DNA from 4 places in the Streptomyces sp. NPDC048565 genome. Region 1 is predicted to be linked to each of the others. Evidence: riboswitches for the same ligand, from Rfam matches in the RefSeq annotation. Region 1 holds a riboswitch; each other region holds the start of a gene.
The links. Region 1 has a riboswitch for cobalamin ahead of AB0C75_RS05980 (cobalamin biosynthesis protein). Riboswitches for the same ligand answer to the same signal wherever they lie in the genome.
Positions count from the first base shown of each region.

Region 2: linked by a shared signal. The riboswitch ahead of metE (5-methyltetrahydropteroyltriglutamate--homocysteine S-methyltransferase) and the one ahead of AB0C75_RS05980 (cobalamin biosynthesis protein) in region 1 are both predicted to bind cobalamin.
Region 3: linked by a shared signal. The riboswitch ahead of AB0C75_RS18715 (ribonucleoside-diphosphate reductase subunit alpha) and the one ahead of AB0C75_RS05980 (cobalamin biosynthesis protein) in region 1 are both predicted to bind cobalamin.
Region 4: linked by a shared signal. The riboswitch ahead of AB0C75_RS32320 ((2Fe-2S) ferredoxin domain-containing protein) and the one ahead of AB0C75_RS05980 (cobalamin biosynthesis protein) in region 1 are both predicted to bind cobalamin.

Region 1 is NZ_JBEZIH010000003.1:352,323-356,011, forward strand. It holds gene AB0C75_RS05975 (cobyric acid synthase) at 1-1,186, opposite strand, end outside; gene AB0C75_RS05980 (cobalamin biosynthesis protein) at 1,183-2,127, opposite strand; cobalamin riboswitch at 2,271-2,400, opposite strand; gene AB0C75_RS05985 (hypothetical protein) at 2,551-2,775, opposite strand; gene AB0C75_RS05990 (inorganic phosphate transporter) at 2,788-3,689, opposite strand, start outside.
Region 2 is NZ_JBEZIH010000011.1:144,553-148,241, reverse strand. It holds gene AB0C75_RS15985 (polysaccharide deacetylase family protein) at 151-1,056, shown strand; cobalamin riboswitch at 1,055-1,275, shown strand; gene metE (5-methyltetrahydropteroyltriglutamate--homocysteine S-methyltransferase) at 1,437-3,689, shown strand, end outside.
Region 3 is NZ_JBEZIH010000014.1:103,004-106,692, reverse strand. It holds gene mctP (monocarboxylate uptake permease MctP) at 1-1,304, shown strand, start outside; gene AB0C75_RS18720 (GNAT family N-acetyltransferase) at 1,414-1,914, shown strand; cobalamin riboswitch at 1,956-2,092, shown strand; gene AB0C75_RS18715 (ribonucleoside-diphosphate reductase subunit alpha) at 2,232-3,689, shown strand, end outside.
Region 4 is NZ_JBEZIH010000035.1:66,051-69,739, forward strand. It holds gene AB0C75_RS32305 (glutathione-independent formaldehyde dehydrogenase) at 1-156, shown strand, start outside; gene AB0C75_RS32310 (DNA polymerase ligase N-terminal domain-containing protein) at 259-885, shown strand; gene ligD (non-homologous end-joining DNA ligase) at 986-1,903, shown strand; gene AB0C75_RS32320 ((2Fe-2S) ferredoxin domain-containing protein) at 2,001-2,351, opposite strand; cobalamin riboswitch at 2,478-2,602, opposite strand; gene AB0C75_RS32325 (MBL fold metallo-hydrolase) at 3,028-3,689, opposite strand, start outside.

The sequences.
Region 1 (3,689 bases):
GCCGGCCGAGCACCTTCCCGCGGCCGAAGCGGACCCGTACCGGCAGCAGCCCGAGCGCGTCGACCACCCCGGCCCGCGACTCCACGTCGTCCTCGATGCGCTCGCCCAGCACCTGGAACCCGCCGCAGATCCCCAGCACCGGGCGCCCCTCGGCTGCCCGCCGCCGCAGCGCCTCGGCGAGTCCCCGCTCGCGCAGCCACGCCAGCGCCTTCACGGTGCCCCGCGTCCCGGGCACGACGACGAGGTCCGCGTCGGCGAGCTCGTCCGCCCGGTCCACGAACCGCACCACCACACCCGGCTCGGCCGCCAGCGCGTCCACATCGGTGAAGTTCGACATCAGCGGTACCGCGCACACCGCGACCCGCAGGACGTCGTCGCCGTGGGGCGGCGCCACGACCGACTCCCGTACGGTGCCGCGCATCGACACGCTCCCCCGAGCTCTCAGCTGCGTTCGAGCAGGGGGGACCCCCATCCCGTCCTCCTCGTCGATGCCCAGACCGTGGGTGTACGGCAGCACCCCGTACGTACGACGCCCCGTGAGCCCGAGCAGCATGTCGAGCCCCGGCTCCAGCAGCGACACGTCACCGCGGAACTTGTTGACGAGATATCCGGCGACCAGCGACTGGTCCTCGGGGCTCAGCAGCGCCGTCGTGCCGAAGAACGAGGCGAAGACGCCGCCCCTGTCGATGTCGCCGACCACCAGCACGGGAAAGCGCGCGGCCCGCGCGATGCCCATGTTCACGATGTCCGTACGCCGCAGGTTGATCTCGGCAGGACTGCCCGCCCCCTCGCAGATCACGGCGTCATACGTGCCCCGCAGCTGCTCCAGGCAGTCCACGACCGTGCCCAGCAGTGCCTCCTGCCGCCCCCCGTGGTAGCCACGCGCACTCATCTCGCCGACCGGCTTCCCCATCAGGACGACCTGGCTCGACCGGTCGCCGCCCGGCTTCAGCAGCACCGGGTTCATCAGTGCCGACGGCTCCACCCGGGCGGCCTGCGCCTGCATCGCCTGGGCGCGGCCGATCTCCGCACCCTCCCGGGTGACGAAGGAGTTCAGCGACATGTTCTGCGCCTTGAAGGGCGCGACCTTCACCCCCCGGCGCACCAGCCACCGGCAGATCCCGGCGGTGACGACGCTCTTGCCCGCGTCCGAGGTGGTCCCCGCGACCAGCAGCCCGCCGCTCATGTGGCTCTCCGTCCCATGGCCGAACGCCCCGCCGCACACACGGCGAGGGCCAGCGCACTCACCCGGCGCGACAGCCGCACCGCGCGTTCGATGTCCGTGGTCCGTACGTCCCGGCCCGTCGCGCCGCCCAGCACCGGCCGGTGCTCGACCCGCCCGCCGTACGCCAGCGTGCCGCCGAGCCGCACGCCGAGCGCTCCCGCGAACGAGGCCTCCACCGGGCCCGCGTTCGGGCTGGGATGGCGGCCGGCGTCGGCCCGCCAGGCCCGTACGGCCTCGCGTGGCCGCCCGCCCGCGGCCACGGCGAGCGCGGCGGTGAGCCGGGCCCCTGGCCAGCCGGCGACATCGTCGAGCCGGGCGGACGCCCAGCCGTAGCGCCGGTGGCGGGGGGACTTGTGGCCGACCATCGCGTCCAGGGTGTTGACGGCGCGGAAGGCGACAAGACCCGGCACCCCGCCGAGCGCGCCCCACACCAGGGCGCCCACGACGGCGTCGGAGGTGTTCTCGGCGACGGACTCCACCACCGCGCGGGCGATCCCGGGGCCGTCCAGCGACTGCGGATCACGCCCGCACAGATGCGGCAGCAGCTCCCGGGCGCGCTCGATGTCCCCCGCGGCCAGCGCCCCGCCGATGGCACGGGCCTCGCGGCCCAGCGAGGTGCCCCCGACGACGGACCAGGTGGCGGCGGCGGTCAGCGCGACCGCGGCGGCCGGACGGTCGCGCACGGCACGGGCGGCCAGCGCTGCGGCGCCCGTGGCGCCCCCGGCGCAGACGAGCGTGTGCAGGGCGCCCCAGCCACGGTGATCGCGCCACAGCCGGTTCTCGACGCCCGCCGCTGCCCGCCCGAAAGCGGCGACGGGATGGCCCCGCCGGGGATCACCGAGCAGCAGATCGCCGATCAGACCGGCGGCGGCGCCGTACGCGAAGACGCGGTCGGCTCGCACCGCTCAGCCGGCCGTCTCGCCTCGAAGGACCCCAGGGCCTGTCGTCCTGGGGGCAGGGGGTGCGCCGACCGACGCAGGGCAGCCAGACATGGCGTATGTCCTCACTCAGGGTCCGCGCCCTGGTTCGACGTGACCGGCGACGAGAGTCTCCTGGCTTCCGGATCCGCAGTTCCTCCGGCCTTCCAGCCCGCGATGGCGGACCGTGACTTCCGAATGGAGGCTGCTCCCCGGTGACAGTGGCGGGACCGCGCCGGATTCGCACCGGCTTCCTCTCCTGTCGCCGTAAACGGCCCCGGCAGTCCACCACGCCCCGTGAACACCAGTCAACCTGCCGTTGACCTGCGAGGCTTCAGTGTGCTGAGACGCACACCGGGCCGGACACACCCGCGGTGTGTCCGGCCCGGCGCCCTGTCCGCGTGGCGGTCAGGCGACGATCAGATAGATCCCGTACGCGACCGCCGCCAGGCACAGCCCGAAGCAGGCGTAGGCGCCGGTGCGCGTCAGGGCGCCGGCCTCGCCGCCGCCCTGCGCCGTCGGCGTCCGCCTGGCCAGACCGGTGACGCCGAGGGTGAAGAGGCCGACCAGTGCGACGGTGGCCACGAGACTGACGCCGAAGACGGTGGCGAGAGCTGCCCAGTCGATGTTCATGCGGTTGTGTCCTTACACCGTGGCCGGGTCGGCCGGGGTACCGGCCGTCGGGGCCGGGATGGTGGTCTTGAGGTCCGGTACGGCGGCACCGGCGGGGGGCGGGCTGACCGCCGCGACGGCGGTGGTGACGACGCCCGCGGGCTCCGCGCCCACCGTCACGTTGGTGTGGTCGACCGGCTTGCGGCGCGACAGCGTCCAGATGGCACCCGAGCCCGCGATCAGCAGGACGGCGACCGCCGTGACGCCCCAGGGGCCCTGCTTGGTCAGGAACTCGGCACCCGCGCCGACCAGTCCGGCGGCCGGCAGCGTGAGACCCCAGGCGACGAACATCCGGGTTGCGGTGGACCAGCGGACCGTGCCCCCCTTGCGCCCGAGTCCGGCGCCCATGACGGCGCCGGAGCAGGACTGCGTGGTGGAGAGCGAGAAGCCGAGGTGCGAGGAGGCCAGGATGACCGTGGCCGCGCTGGTCTGGGCCGCGAAACCCTGCGGCGGACGCAGCTCGGTGAGGCCGCTGCCCATGGTGCGGATGATGCGCCAGCCGCCGAGGTAGGTGCCCATCGCGATGGCGATACCCGCACAGGTGATGACCCAGACGGGCGGGTTGGAACCGGGGGAGAGGACCCCGCCGGTGACCAGGGCCAGGGTGATGATGCCCATGGTCTTCTGTGCGTCGTTGGTGCCGTGGGCGAGCGAGACGAGACCGGCCGAGGCTATCTGGCCGGCGCGGTACCCCTTGGCGGTCGACTTCAGCTGCGCCTCGTCGGTGATCTTCCGGTTGAGGCGGTACGTCAGCTTCGTGGCCAGCAGCGCGGCGACACCGGCCACGACGGGCGCGGCGACGGCGGGCAGCAGGACCTTCGTGACGACGGTGCCGCCGTTGATCGAGGACCAGCCGGCCGACATGACCGCGGCGC
Region 2 (3,689 bases), on a different contig from region 1:
CGAAACGCTTCGACGCCCCTTTACGCAGAGGGCCGAATCATGGGCACCCAAAACCATGTGCGCGACCGTCGGGGCGGGGAGCAGACTGCGGGTATGGACCGAGAAGCTGTCGGATCTTCCGGCGTGAACCCCTCGGCGCGGTAGAACCGCATGCTCGGGTTCCCGTCGGACGCCCGCCTGTTGATCGTCAACTGCGACGACTTCGGCATGTATCCCGCGGTCAACACGGCGGTGATCGAATCGATCGAGCAGGGGATCGCGGGGTCGTGCAGCCTCATGACCGTGTGTCCAGCGGCGCAGGACGCCGTACGGCTGCTGCGGCGACGGCCGGACATCCCGTTCGGGATCCATCTCACCCTGGTGTGCGAGACGCCCCGGCACCCCTGGGGCCCTCTGGCCGCGAAGGAGAAGGTGCCCTCGCTGCTCGACCGGGCGGGCGACTTCTTCGCGCCGACGACCGCCGGACGGGCCGCCCTGCTGGGCCGGGCCCGGCCCGACGAGGTCGAGACCGAATTCCGCGCGCAGTTGGACGCCGTGGCCGACACGGGGCTCACACCCACCCATCTGGACTTCCACTGCCTGGCCGACGGAGGCCGCGACGACATCCTGGACCTGACGGTGGAACTGGCCGGGGAGTACGGCCTCGCCGTCCGTGTATGGCTGGAGCCGGGACTTCTGGCGATGCGGCGACGGGGGCTGCCCGTCGTCGACCATGACTTCCTGGACAGCTTCTCCCTTGCGACCGAGGACAAGGCGGCACGGTATGCCCGGCTGCTCCAGGGGCTGCCGATCGGGCTCAGCGAATGGGCTGTGCGTCCCGGTCTCGGCGGCCGTGAGGCGATGGCCGTCGACAGCGGGTGGCGGGTGCGCCGTGCCGACCACGACTTCCTCACGTCGCCGGAGGCCCGGGAGGCCGTGGCACGGGAGGGCATCACGGTGATCGACCACCGGGCCCTCCAGCGTGTCTGGGCACGCGATGCCGGGGCCGCCGTGAGCCGCCGCCCCGGCCATCCGCATGCTGGACCTGGCTCACCGGATGCCCGGACGGACCCGTAGGCTGGCGGGTGCAGCTGGTTCGCCCCGTCCGCCAGACGGGATGCGTCGCAAGAGGGAACCCGGTGGAATTCCGGGACTGCCCCGCAGCGGTGAGCGGGAACGACCGCCGTCATACGCACTGGGTCCGACGTACCGGGCCTGGGAAGCGACGGCCAATAGGTGTCCTCCTGGAGGGCGTGCCCGCGAGTCCGAAGACCTGCCATCTGCCCGCGTGCGAACGAACCGTGCGCGGACGATCCCGGTGACCTCGTGGGCGGGTCGGCGTACATACCAGGCGGATCACCGCGTCGTCCGGCGCGCCTCCCGTCCGGTACGTCACCCCTTCGCGCTCTCGTCCCGTCTCCGGGATCTCAGGGATTCATCTCGCGAAGGAGATCTCCGTGACCACCGAGCATCCGACCGCAGCGCGGTCCACCGTGTACGGCTACCCCCGGCAGGGACAGAACCGGGAACTGAAGAAGGCCGTCGAGGGCTACTGGAAGGGGCGGGTCACCGCGGACGCCCTCCGCGCCACCGCCGCGGAGCTGCGTCGTTCCACCTGGCAGCAGCTCGGCGCCGCAGGTATCGACGAGGTCCCGACCGGGGACTTCTCGTACTACGACCACGTGCTGGACACCACCGTCATGGTCGGTGCCGTTCCCGCACGCCACCGTGAGGCGGTCGCAGCCGACCCGCTCGACGGCTACTTCGCGATGGCGCGTGGCACGCAGGACGTCGCACCACTCGAGATGACCAAGTGGTTCGACACCAACTACCACTATCTGGTCCCGGAGCTGGGCCCGGACACGGTCTTCACCGCGAACTCGGCCAAGCAGGTGGCCGAGCTCAAGGAGGCCGTCGCGCTCGGGACCGCCGCCCGGCCCGTCCTGGTGGGTCCGGTGACATATCTGCTCCTGGCCAAGCCCGGCCCGGGTGTCGCCGCGGACTTCGACACGCTCACGCTCCTGGACCGTCTGCTGCCGGTGTACGCCGAGGTGCTCGGCGACCTGCGTGCGGCAGGAGCCGAGTGGGTGCAGCTCGACGAACCCGCCCTCGTCCAGGACCGCGGCCAGGCCGAACTGGCCGCCGCCGAGCGCGCCTACCGACTGCTGGGTACGCTCGCCGACCGGCCCAAGCTGCTGGTCGCCTCCTACTTCGGCCGTCTCGGCGAAGCCCTTCCCGTCCTCGCCAAGGCACCGGTGGACGGGCTCGCACTGGACTTCACCGAGGCCGCCGCCGCGAATCTGGACGCTCTGGCCGCGGTCGGCGGGCTTCCCGGCAAGCGCCTGGTCGCCGGGGTCGTCGACGGGCGCAACATCTGGATCAACGACCTGGAGAAGTCGCTCTCCACGCTCGGCACCCTGCTCGGGCTCGCCGGACGGGTCGACGTGGCACCCTCCTGCTCCCTGCTGCACGTCCCCCTCGACACCGCGGCCGAACGGGACATCGACCCGCAGCTCCTGCGCTGGCTGGCCTTCGCCCGGCAGAAGACCGCCGAAGTCGTGACTCTGGCCCGGGGAATCACCCGGGGCACCGGCGCCATCACTGCCGAACTCGCCGCCAACCGGACCGACCTGGCCTCCCGCACGCACTCCCCGGTCACCAGGGACCCCGCTGTGCGCGCCAGGACAGCCGCGGTGACCGAGGACGACGCCCGCCGCTCGCAGCCGTACGGTGAACGAGCCGCTGCCCAGCGTGCGCACCTCGGGCTGCCCCTGCTGCCGACGACCACCATCGGTTCCTTCCCGCAGACCGCCGAGCTGCGCACCGCCCGGGCCGACCTGCGCACCGGACGCATCGACGCGGCCGGCTACGAGGAGCGCATCAAGGCCGAGATCCAGGAGGTGATCTCCTTCCAGGAGGAGACCGGCCTGGACGTCCTGGTGCACGGCGAAGCCGAACGCAACGACATGGTCCAGTACTTCGCGGAGCAGCTGACGGGGTACCTCGCCACCCAGCACGGCTGGGTCCAGTCCTACGGCACCCGCTATGTCCGTCCTCCGGTGCTTGCAGGCGACATCTCCCGCCCCGAGCCGATGACGGTGGGCTGGACGACGTACGCCCGGTCGCTCACCGACCGTCCGGTCAAGGGCATGCTCACGGGCCCTGTCACCATGCTCGCCTGGTCCTTCGTCCGCGACGACCAGCCCCTCGGGGACACCGCACGCCAGGTCGCGCTCGCCCTGCGCGACGAGGTGAAGGATCTGGAGTCGGCGGGGACTTCGGTCATCCAGGTGGACGAGCCCGCACTGCGCGAGACACTGCCGCTGCGCGCCGCCGACCACCGGGCGTATCTGGCCTGGGCGACGGAGTCGTTCCGGCTCACGACCAGCGGGGTGCGGCCGGAGACACAGATCCACACCCATATGTGCTACGCCGAGTTCGGCGACATCGTCCAGGCCATCGACGACCTCGACGCCGACGTCATCAGTCTGGAGGCCGCGCGCTCCCATATGCAGGTCGCCCACGAGCTGGCGGACCACGGATACCCGCGTGAAGCGGGACCCGGCGTGTACGACATCCACTCGCCCCGTGTGCCGAGCCCCGATGAGGCCGCCGAGCTGCTGCGTACCGGCCTGAAGGCGATCCCGGCCGACCGGTTGTGGGTCAATCCGGACTGTGGGCTCAAGACCCGCGGCTGGCCGGAGACCCGC
Region 3 (3,689 bases), on a different contig from region 1:
GCTACGTCACCACCTCGGACTTCGTCCGGGGCCGCTTCGGCTCGAAGGGTCTCTCGCTGGCGGTCGCCATCACCGGCATCCTCGCCACGATGCCGTACATCGCGCTGCAACTGGTCGGCATCCAGGCCGTGCTGGACGTGATGGGCGTCGGCGGCGGTGAGACCACGCACTGGTTCGTCAAGGACCTGCCGCTGCTGATCGCTTTCGCCGTGCTCGCCGCGTACACCTACTCCTCGGGGCTGCGCGCGCCCGCGCTCATCGCGTTCGTCAAGGACGGCCTGATCTATCTGGTCATCGCCGTGGCGATCATCTACATCCCGATCAAGCTCGGCGGGTTCGACGAGATCTTCTCCAAGGCGAGCGAGGCGTTCGCCCAGAAGGACCAGGCGACGGGCCAGCCACGCGGTGCGCTGGTTCCCGGCGAGATGGGCCAGTGGGGCTATGCCACCCTGGCTCTGGGCTCGGCGCTGGCGCTCTTCATGTATCCGCACTCGATCACGGCCACGCTCTCCAGCCGCAGCCGTGAGGTGATCCGGCGCAACACCACGATCCTGCCGCTGTACTCGCTGATGCTGGGTCTGCTGGCCCTGCTCGGCTTCATGGCGATCGCCGCCGGCATCAAGGTGGACAACGGCCAGCTCGCCATCCCGCAGCTGTTCGAGAACATGTTCCCCGACTGGTTCGCCGGTGTGGCCTTCGCAGCGATCGGGATCGGCGCCCTGGTGCCGGCCGCGATCATGTCGATCGCCGCGGCGAACCTCTTCACCCGCAACATCTACAAGGACTTCCTCAAACCGGACGCGACACCGGCCCAGGAGACCAAGGTCTCCAAGCTGGTCTCGCTGCTGGTCAAGGTCGGCGCGCTCGCCTTCGTCCTCACCATGGACAAGACGGTCGCGATCAACTTCCAGCTGCTGGGCGGCATCTGGATCCTCCAGACGATGCCGGCCCTGGTGGGCGGTCTGTTCACCCGGTGGTTCCACCGCTGGGCCCTGATCGCCGGCTGGGCGGTGGGCATGGTCTACGGCACGGTGGCCGCGTACGGCGTCGCCAGCCCCACCCAGAAGCACTTCGGCGGCTCCTCGGAGGAGATCCCCGGAATCGGCGAGATCGGCTACATCGGCCTCACCGCCTTCGTCCTGAATGTGATTGTCACGATCGTGCTGACGTTCGTCCTCAACGCGGTGAAGGCACCGGCGGGCGTGGACGAGACCGCCCCGTCCGACTACACGGCGGACGCGGGCGACCCCGGCGTCAAGACCGAGCTGCCGCCGGCCACGGCGGGCTCCCCGGGCGGTCACTGACCTCCCGCACGCCTCTCGCTCGACGTCGTCCCGGCAGGGCCCCGTCCTGCCGGGACGACGTGCGAAAAAACGGGGCGCCGTTCCCGTCGCCTGCGGCACACTGCCGTCCATGGACCTATCGATCAGACCTGTACGGACCGCCGAGTTCGCGGATCTGGGTGAGATCACCGCCCAGGCGTACATCGGTGACGGGCTCCTGGACTTCGGCGCCGACGATCCCTATCTGGAACAGCTGCGCGCCGTGGAGCGACGGGCCACAGAGGCCGAGGTACTGGTCGCGGTGGATGCCGACGGCCGGCTGCTGGGCGGTGTCACCTACGTCGCGCCCGGCAGCCCGTGGTCGGACATCGCAACCCGGGACGAGGCCGAATTCCGCATGCTGGCGGTCTCGCCGGGCGCGCGTGGCCGAGGGGCGGGCGAGGCGCTCGTACGGGCCTGTATCGAGCGGGCACGGGCCGCCGGAGGGCTGCGCGGGATCGTCCTTTCGACGCAGTCGGCCATGCTGGGCGCCCACCGGATCTACCGTCGCCTCGGCTTCGTACGCACTCCGGAGCGGGACTGGTTCCCCCTGCCGGGCCTCGAACTCCTGACATTCCGCCTGGAGCTCTGAACCCACCACGACACAACATGTGGGGGCTTCTTCAATCGGCAGCCCCCACATGTATGCTCGACCTCGCTGTCGCCGCAGGGGAATCCGGTGCGAATCCGGAACTGTCCCGCAACGGTGTGATCGGTGCGCATCGCGCGTACCCGAAGTCCGAAGACCTGTCGACAGTGCGCCCGGCTCGACCGAACCGGGCGCCGAGACGTCCGGGCCCCGCGGAGGGCCGGTGGACGCCGGTGCGCCGTGCCGCCCTGTCTTCCGGGCGCGGCCCTGCCCGGCTGCCCCGCTCCCGCAGGCCCTGAGCCGAGCGAGGGATAGCCCCAGTGACCATCGCGCCAGCCGACCCGGTTTCAGTCACGGAATCCGAGGGCCGCACGACCGACGCGCCCGGGACCGCACTGCTGCGGACCCTGACCGGCCTCACCGCCGATCTGCCCGACACCGACCCCGGACGGGTGGCCGCCGCCGCACTGCGCGGCCGCAACGCCCGGTCGGACGAGGCCGAGCTGCGCTCGCTGGCCACCGAGGCCGCCGCCGGCCTGATCTCCGAGGACCCCGCCTACTCGCGGCTCGCCGCCCGGCTCCTCACCCGGGCCATCGCGGACGAGGCCGCAGGACAGGGCGCCGTCTCCTTCTCGGCATCGGTCGCCGTCGGGCACCGCGAGGGCCTGATCGCGGATCGTACGGCCGAGTTCGTCACGCTGCACGCCGCCGCACTCGACGCGCTGGTCGACCAGGCGCTCGCCGACGGGGCCGACGACCGCTTCGGCTACTTCGGGCTGCGGACCCTGCGCAGCCGCTACCTGCTGCGCCACCCGCTCACCCGCGAGGTCGTCGAGACCCCGCAGCACTTCATGCTGCGCGTCGCGGCCGGGCTCGCCGATGACACCTCCGAGCGCGCCCTGGCGGAAGTGGCCGCGCTGTACGGCCTGATGAACCGGCTGGACTATCTGCCCTCGTCCCCCACCCTCTTCAACTCCGGCACCCGCCACCCGCAGATGTCCTCCTGCTATCTGCTGGACTCGCCCAAGGACGAGCTGGACTCGATCTACGACCGCTACCACCAGGTGGCACGCCTCTCCAAGCACGCGGGCGGCATCGGGCTCTCGTACTCCCGTATCCGCGCCCGGGGTTCACTCATCCGTGGCACGAACGGGCACTCCAACGGCATCGTGCCGTTCCTGAAGACGCTGGACGCCTCGGTCGCGGCGGTCAACCAGGGCGGCCGGCGCAAGGGTGCCGCGGCCGTCTATCTGGAGACCTGGCACGCGGACATCGAGGAGTTCCTGGAGCTGCGCGACAACACCGGAGAGGACCAGCGGCGTACGCACAACCTCAACCTGGCGCACTGGATCCCGGACGAGTTCATGCGCCGTGTCGACGCGGACACGCAGTGGTCGCTGTTCTCCCCGGCCGACGCCCCCGAGCTCGTGGACCTCTGGGGCGACGAGTTCGACGCCGCCTACCGCGCCGCCGAGGCCAAGGGCCTCGCCCGCAGGACGATCCCGGCGCGTGAGCTGTACGGCAGGATGATGCGGACGCTCGCGCAGACCGGACAGGGCTGGATGACGTTCAAGGACGCGTCGAACCGCACGGCGAACCAGACCGCCGAGCCGGGCCGCGTGGTTCACTCCTCGAACCTCTGCACGGAGATCCTCGAAGTCACCGACGACGGCGAGACGGCCGTCTGCAACCTGGGTTCGGTCAACCTGGGCGCGTTCGTCGCCGACGGCTCCATCGACTGGGAGCGGCTGGACGCCACCGTGCGTACGGCGGTGACC
Region 4 (3,689 bases), on a different contig from region 1:
CTGCGCGACCTCATCGTCGCCGGCCGCGCCGAGCCGAGCTTCGTCGTCTCCAAGCGGCTGCCGCTGGAGGAGGCCCAGGACGCCTACCAACGGTTCGACAAGCGCGAGGAGGGGTACTCGAAGGTCGTACTCGAGCCCGGCCGGAAGGCCGCCTGATCCGATGTGGCGAGCCGGTGCACGGCCGACGTCCCGCGACGAAGCCCGTGCGGACCGGCCCGCGAGCGGGGCCCCCGGCGGCCGACGCGGGAGGAGCTGGGCGTGAACGACGATCGAGACGGAAAGTTGACGGCCTACCGGGGAAAGCGTCGATTCGACCGCACGAGAGAGCCGCGCGGCGAGGGAGCCGACGCCGGCCGGAAGCCGGTCTTCGTGGTCCAGATTCATGACGCGACGTCCATGCACTTCGACTTCCGCCTGGAGGTGGACGGGGTCCTCAAATCCTGGTCCGTACCGAAAGGGCCGACGGCGGACGTGCACGACAAGAGGCTGGCGATGCCCACCGAGGACCATCCGATGGAGTACCGCACCTTCGAGGGTGTCATCTCCGAGGGCGAGTACGGGGCGGGGCCTGTGATCGTCTGGGACGAGGGCACCTACGAACCATTGGCAGCCGGCACGGACGGCAAGGGCCGCACATTCGCCGAGGCTCTGGAGCACGGCCACGCGAGCTTCCGTCTCGACGGGTCCAAACTGCACGGCGCCTATGCGCTCACCCGTTTCCGCGGAGGTGAGGAGTCCGGCGAGCGAGAGTCCTGGCTGCTGGTGAAGAAGAAGGACGCCCGCGCCGACGGCAGGCCCGCCCCCGATCCGCACCGGGCACGTTCGGCGCGCAGCGGCCGCACGCTGAGGCAGGTCGCCGAAGAGGCTTCGGAGGAAACCGGATGAATGACCTGACCCGGCTGGACGGCGTCGACCTGACCCGGCTGCGGCTGCGCCCCCGTGACCAGGGCGGACCGCGGCCCGGCAGCACGGGGACCGGGCGGTCATGAACGACACGCATCGAGTCCGGGCCGGTCGGCGCACTCTCGACGTGCACCGGCCGGACAAGGTGCTCTTCCCGGGGGACGGCGATCTGACGAAGGCGGATCTCGCCGAGTACTACCGACGGACCGCCCGGTACATGGTGCCCGAACTGAAGGGGCGGCCACTGATGCTGGAACGCCACCCCGAAGGCATCGCCGAGCGGCCGCACTTCATGCAGAAGGACACCCCGGACCACTACCCGGACTGGGTGCACACCGTCGAGGTCACCAAGGCCGGCGGTACCGTGCGGCATGTCGTCTGCGACGACGCCGCAACCCTGGTCTTCCTCGCCGACCAGGCTTGCGTGACCATGCACCGGTGGCTGTCCACCACCGCGCATCTGGACAACCCCGACCGTCTGGTCTTCGACCTGGACCCGCCGGGTCACGATTTCGAAGCGGTACGTCATGCTGCTCGCCGGACGAAGGAACTGCTGGACGAGCTGAAGCTCCCCACCATGCTGATGACCACAGGCTCCCGCGGTCTGCATGTGACGGTCCCCCTCGACGGACGCAGCGGGTTCGACGACTGCCGCGCCTTCGCCAGGGACGTGGCCGAAATCCTTGCCGCCCGCGACCCCGACCGGCTCACCACCGCGGTACGCAAGGACTCGCGCGGCGACCGCCTGTATCTCGATGTCCAGCGCAACGCGTACGCCCAGACCACGGTCGCACCCTGGTCGGTACGCGCGAGGAAGGGCGCGCCCGTCGCCGTGCCGCTGCCTTGGGACCGCCTCGATGACCCGGACCTCACCGCCCGGAGCTGGTCATTGCGCGACGTGGACGCCATCGTGGAACTCGCCGAAGCCGAGCCCTGGTCGGGGCTGGGCCGCGGGAGGTCCCTGGACGCGGCCCGCCAACGACTCGACAAGCTCAGCTGAGCCGACGACCGCCCGCGCAGGGCGAAGAGGCCGCCGATGGCCGCCGCCACGTCCCGAGCCTCTGCCACGACCGCCCCGAGTGCCAGGACAGGATCCTTCACGGGATTCTGGGAGACCGCGCGGCGCTGGGCGGCAGGCAGGCGTACAGGTCGAGTATCCCGGGCTTGGGAGCGACGCCCGGGCCGCCGGCGCGTACCCAATCCACTATGTCCTCGGTGGCTCGGGGATCGTTGACGAGCCCCAGCCACACCGGCCTGGCACCGGCTGCCCGGCCCGCGGAGGAAGGTTGCACCACGACAACGTTGGCCTGGTCGCACACGTCGAGGCAGTCGGAGACACGTACGGGTGCCTCGGAGCGCAGACGTGCGGTCTGCGCGGCGTGATCGATTCCGCTCACCTTGGCGGTGCCGCAGCAACAGTCCCGGCAAACGACGATCCGGCACGGCACCTGGCCGGCCGCCGTCCCCGTCGCTGCGGCCTCGCCCAAGGTTCCTTCGTCCGGCTTTTCAGGCACGCTGAACCGCCCTCTCCCCGGGGAGATCCGCCCCGGCATCCATCGAGGAGGCGACCGCGTGAGTCTCCTGGCTCTCGGCTCAACACTCGTCCCGTCCTTCCCACCCCTGTGGGGGTAGTGGAGTCTCCGGGATCCGCTCGCCGATCACAGTGGCGGGACCGCGCCGGATTCTCACCGGCTTCCTCGGACCGCCGTCGCCCTGTCGCAGCCATCATCGCATCCGGCCGCTGCGCATGGCCCTGGCCTGCTCGTCGCACAGTTACGAGGCTGTTCGACGGGAGTGTTCCCAGCCTCTGTGCGGGGCAGCCCGTTTCAGGTGGTGCGGCCAGGATGGCCGGGTGTGCGCGGAGCGTCTCGGAGCCGATGATGTGTTCCGTGTACGCCCCGCTGCGGCTACGCCACCGTGGCTGACGGCCGGCGTGTGGTCGTCGCGCCGGCCGTGGCGTGACAGGCAGCGGGTGCGGCTGCGGCCTTCGCCCCCGCGGGCTCGCCGTGGAAGCAACGGACTGAGGGCCCATCGGCAGTCGCCCGCGGATGGGCCCCTCTGCTGCTCACGGGGGCAGGCCACTCAGCAACCGGGAGAGCTACTCAGGATCCCCCTTGTCCTTCGTCATCGCTCGCCCGCGAGGTCGACTTCCTCCCGGTGTACAGGTGTCGCATCCGCTGCCTCCGAACGGCGCCACGGGCGCGCGATGGGCGCCGACACCGCGCGCCACCAAGCATCCGTGGGGAGCTCCCCGGCGGGTTCGAACGGTTCCCCCGCACGGGGGGACGCCACTGCCTGCCCGGCCTCCTCAGCCACGTCCTTCAGCCACTCCCCGGGCTCCGACCACGGGTGCGGGGCGAGATTGAAGGTGCCCCAGTGGATGGGCAGCAGCGCACCGTGGGGCCTGCCGCCCTGGAGGTCCAGATGCGCGCGCAGGCCCTCGGTCGGGGTCATGTGGATGTCGGGCCAGTACTCCGAGTAGGCACCGACCTGGATCATCGTCACGTCGAAGGGGCCGTGCTCGGCGCCGATGTCCTGGAAGCCGGAGAAATAGCCGGTGTCCCCGCTGTGGTAGACCCGGTGCTCCGGGCCCGCGACGGCCCACGACGCCCAGAGCGTGTGCTGCTGGTTGCGCAGACCCCGGCCGCAGAAGTGCCGGGCAGGGGTGGCGGTCAGGCTGATGCCGGCGATCTGTGTGGTCTCGTTCCAGTCGAGCTCGTGGATGCGGTCCAGCGGCACACCCCAGCGCTCCAGATGCGCGCCGACGCCGAGAGGTACGGCGAAGA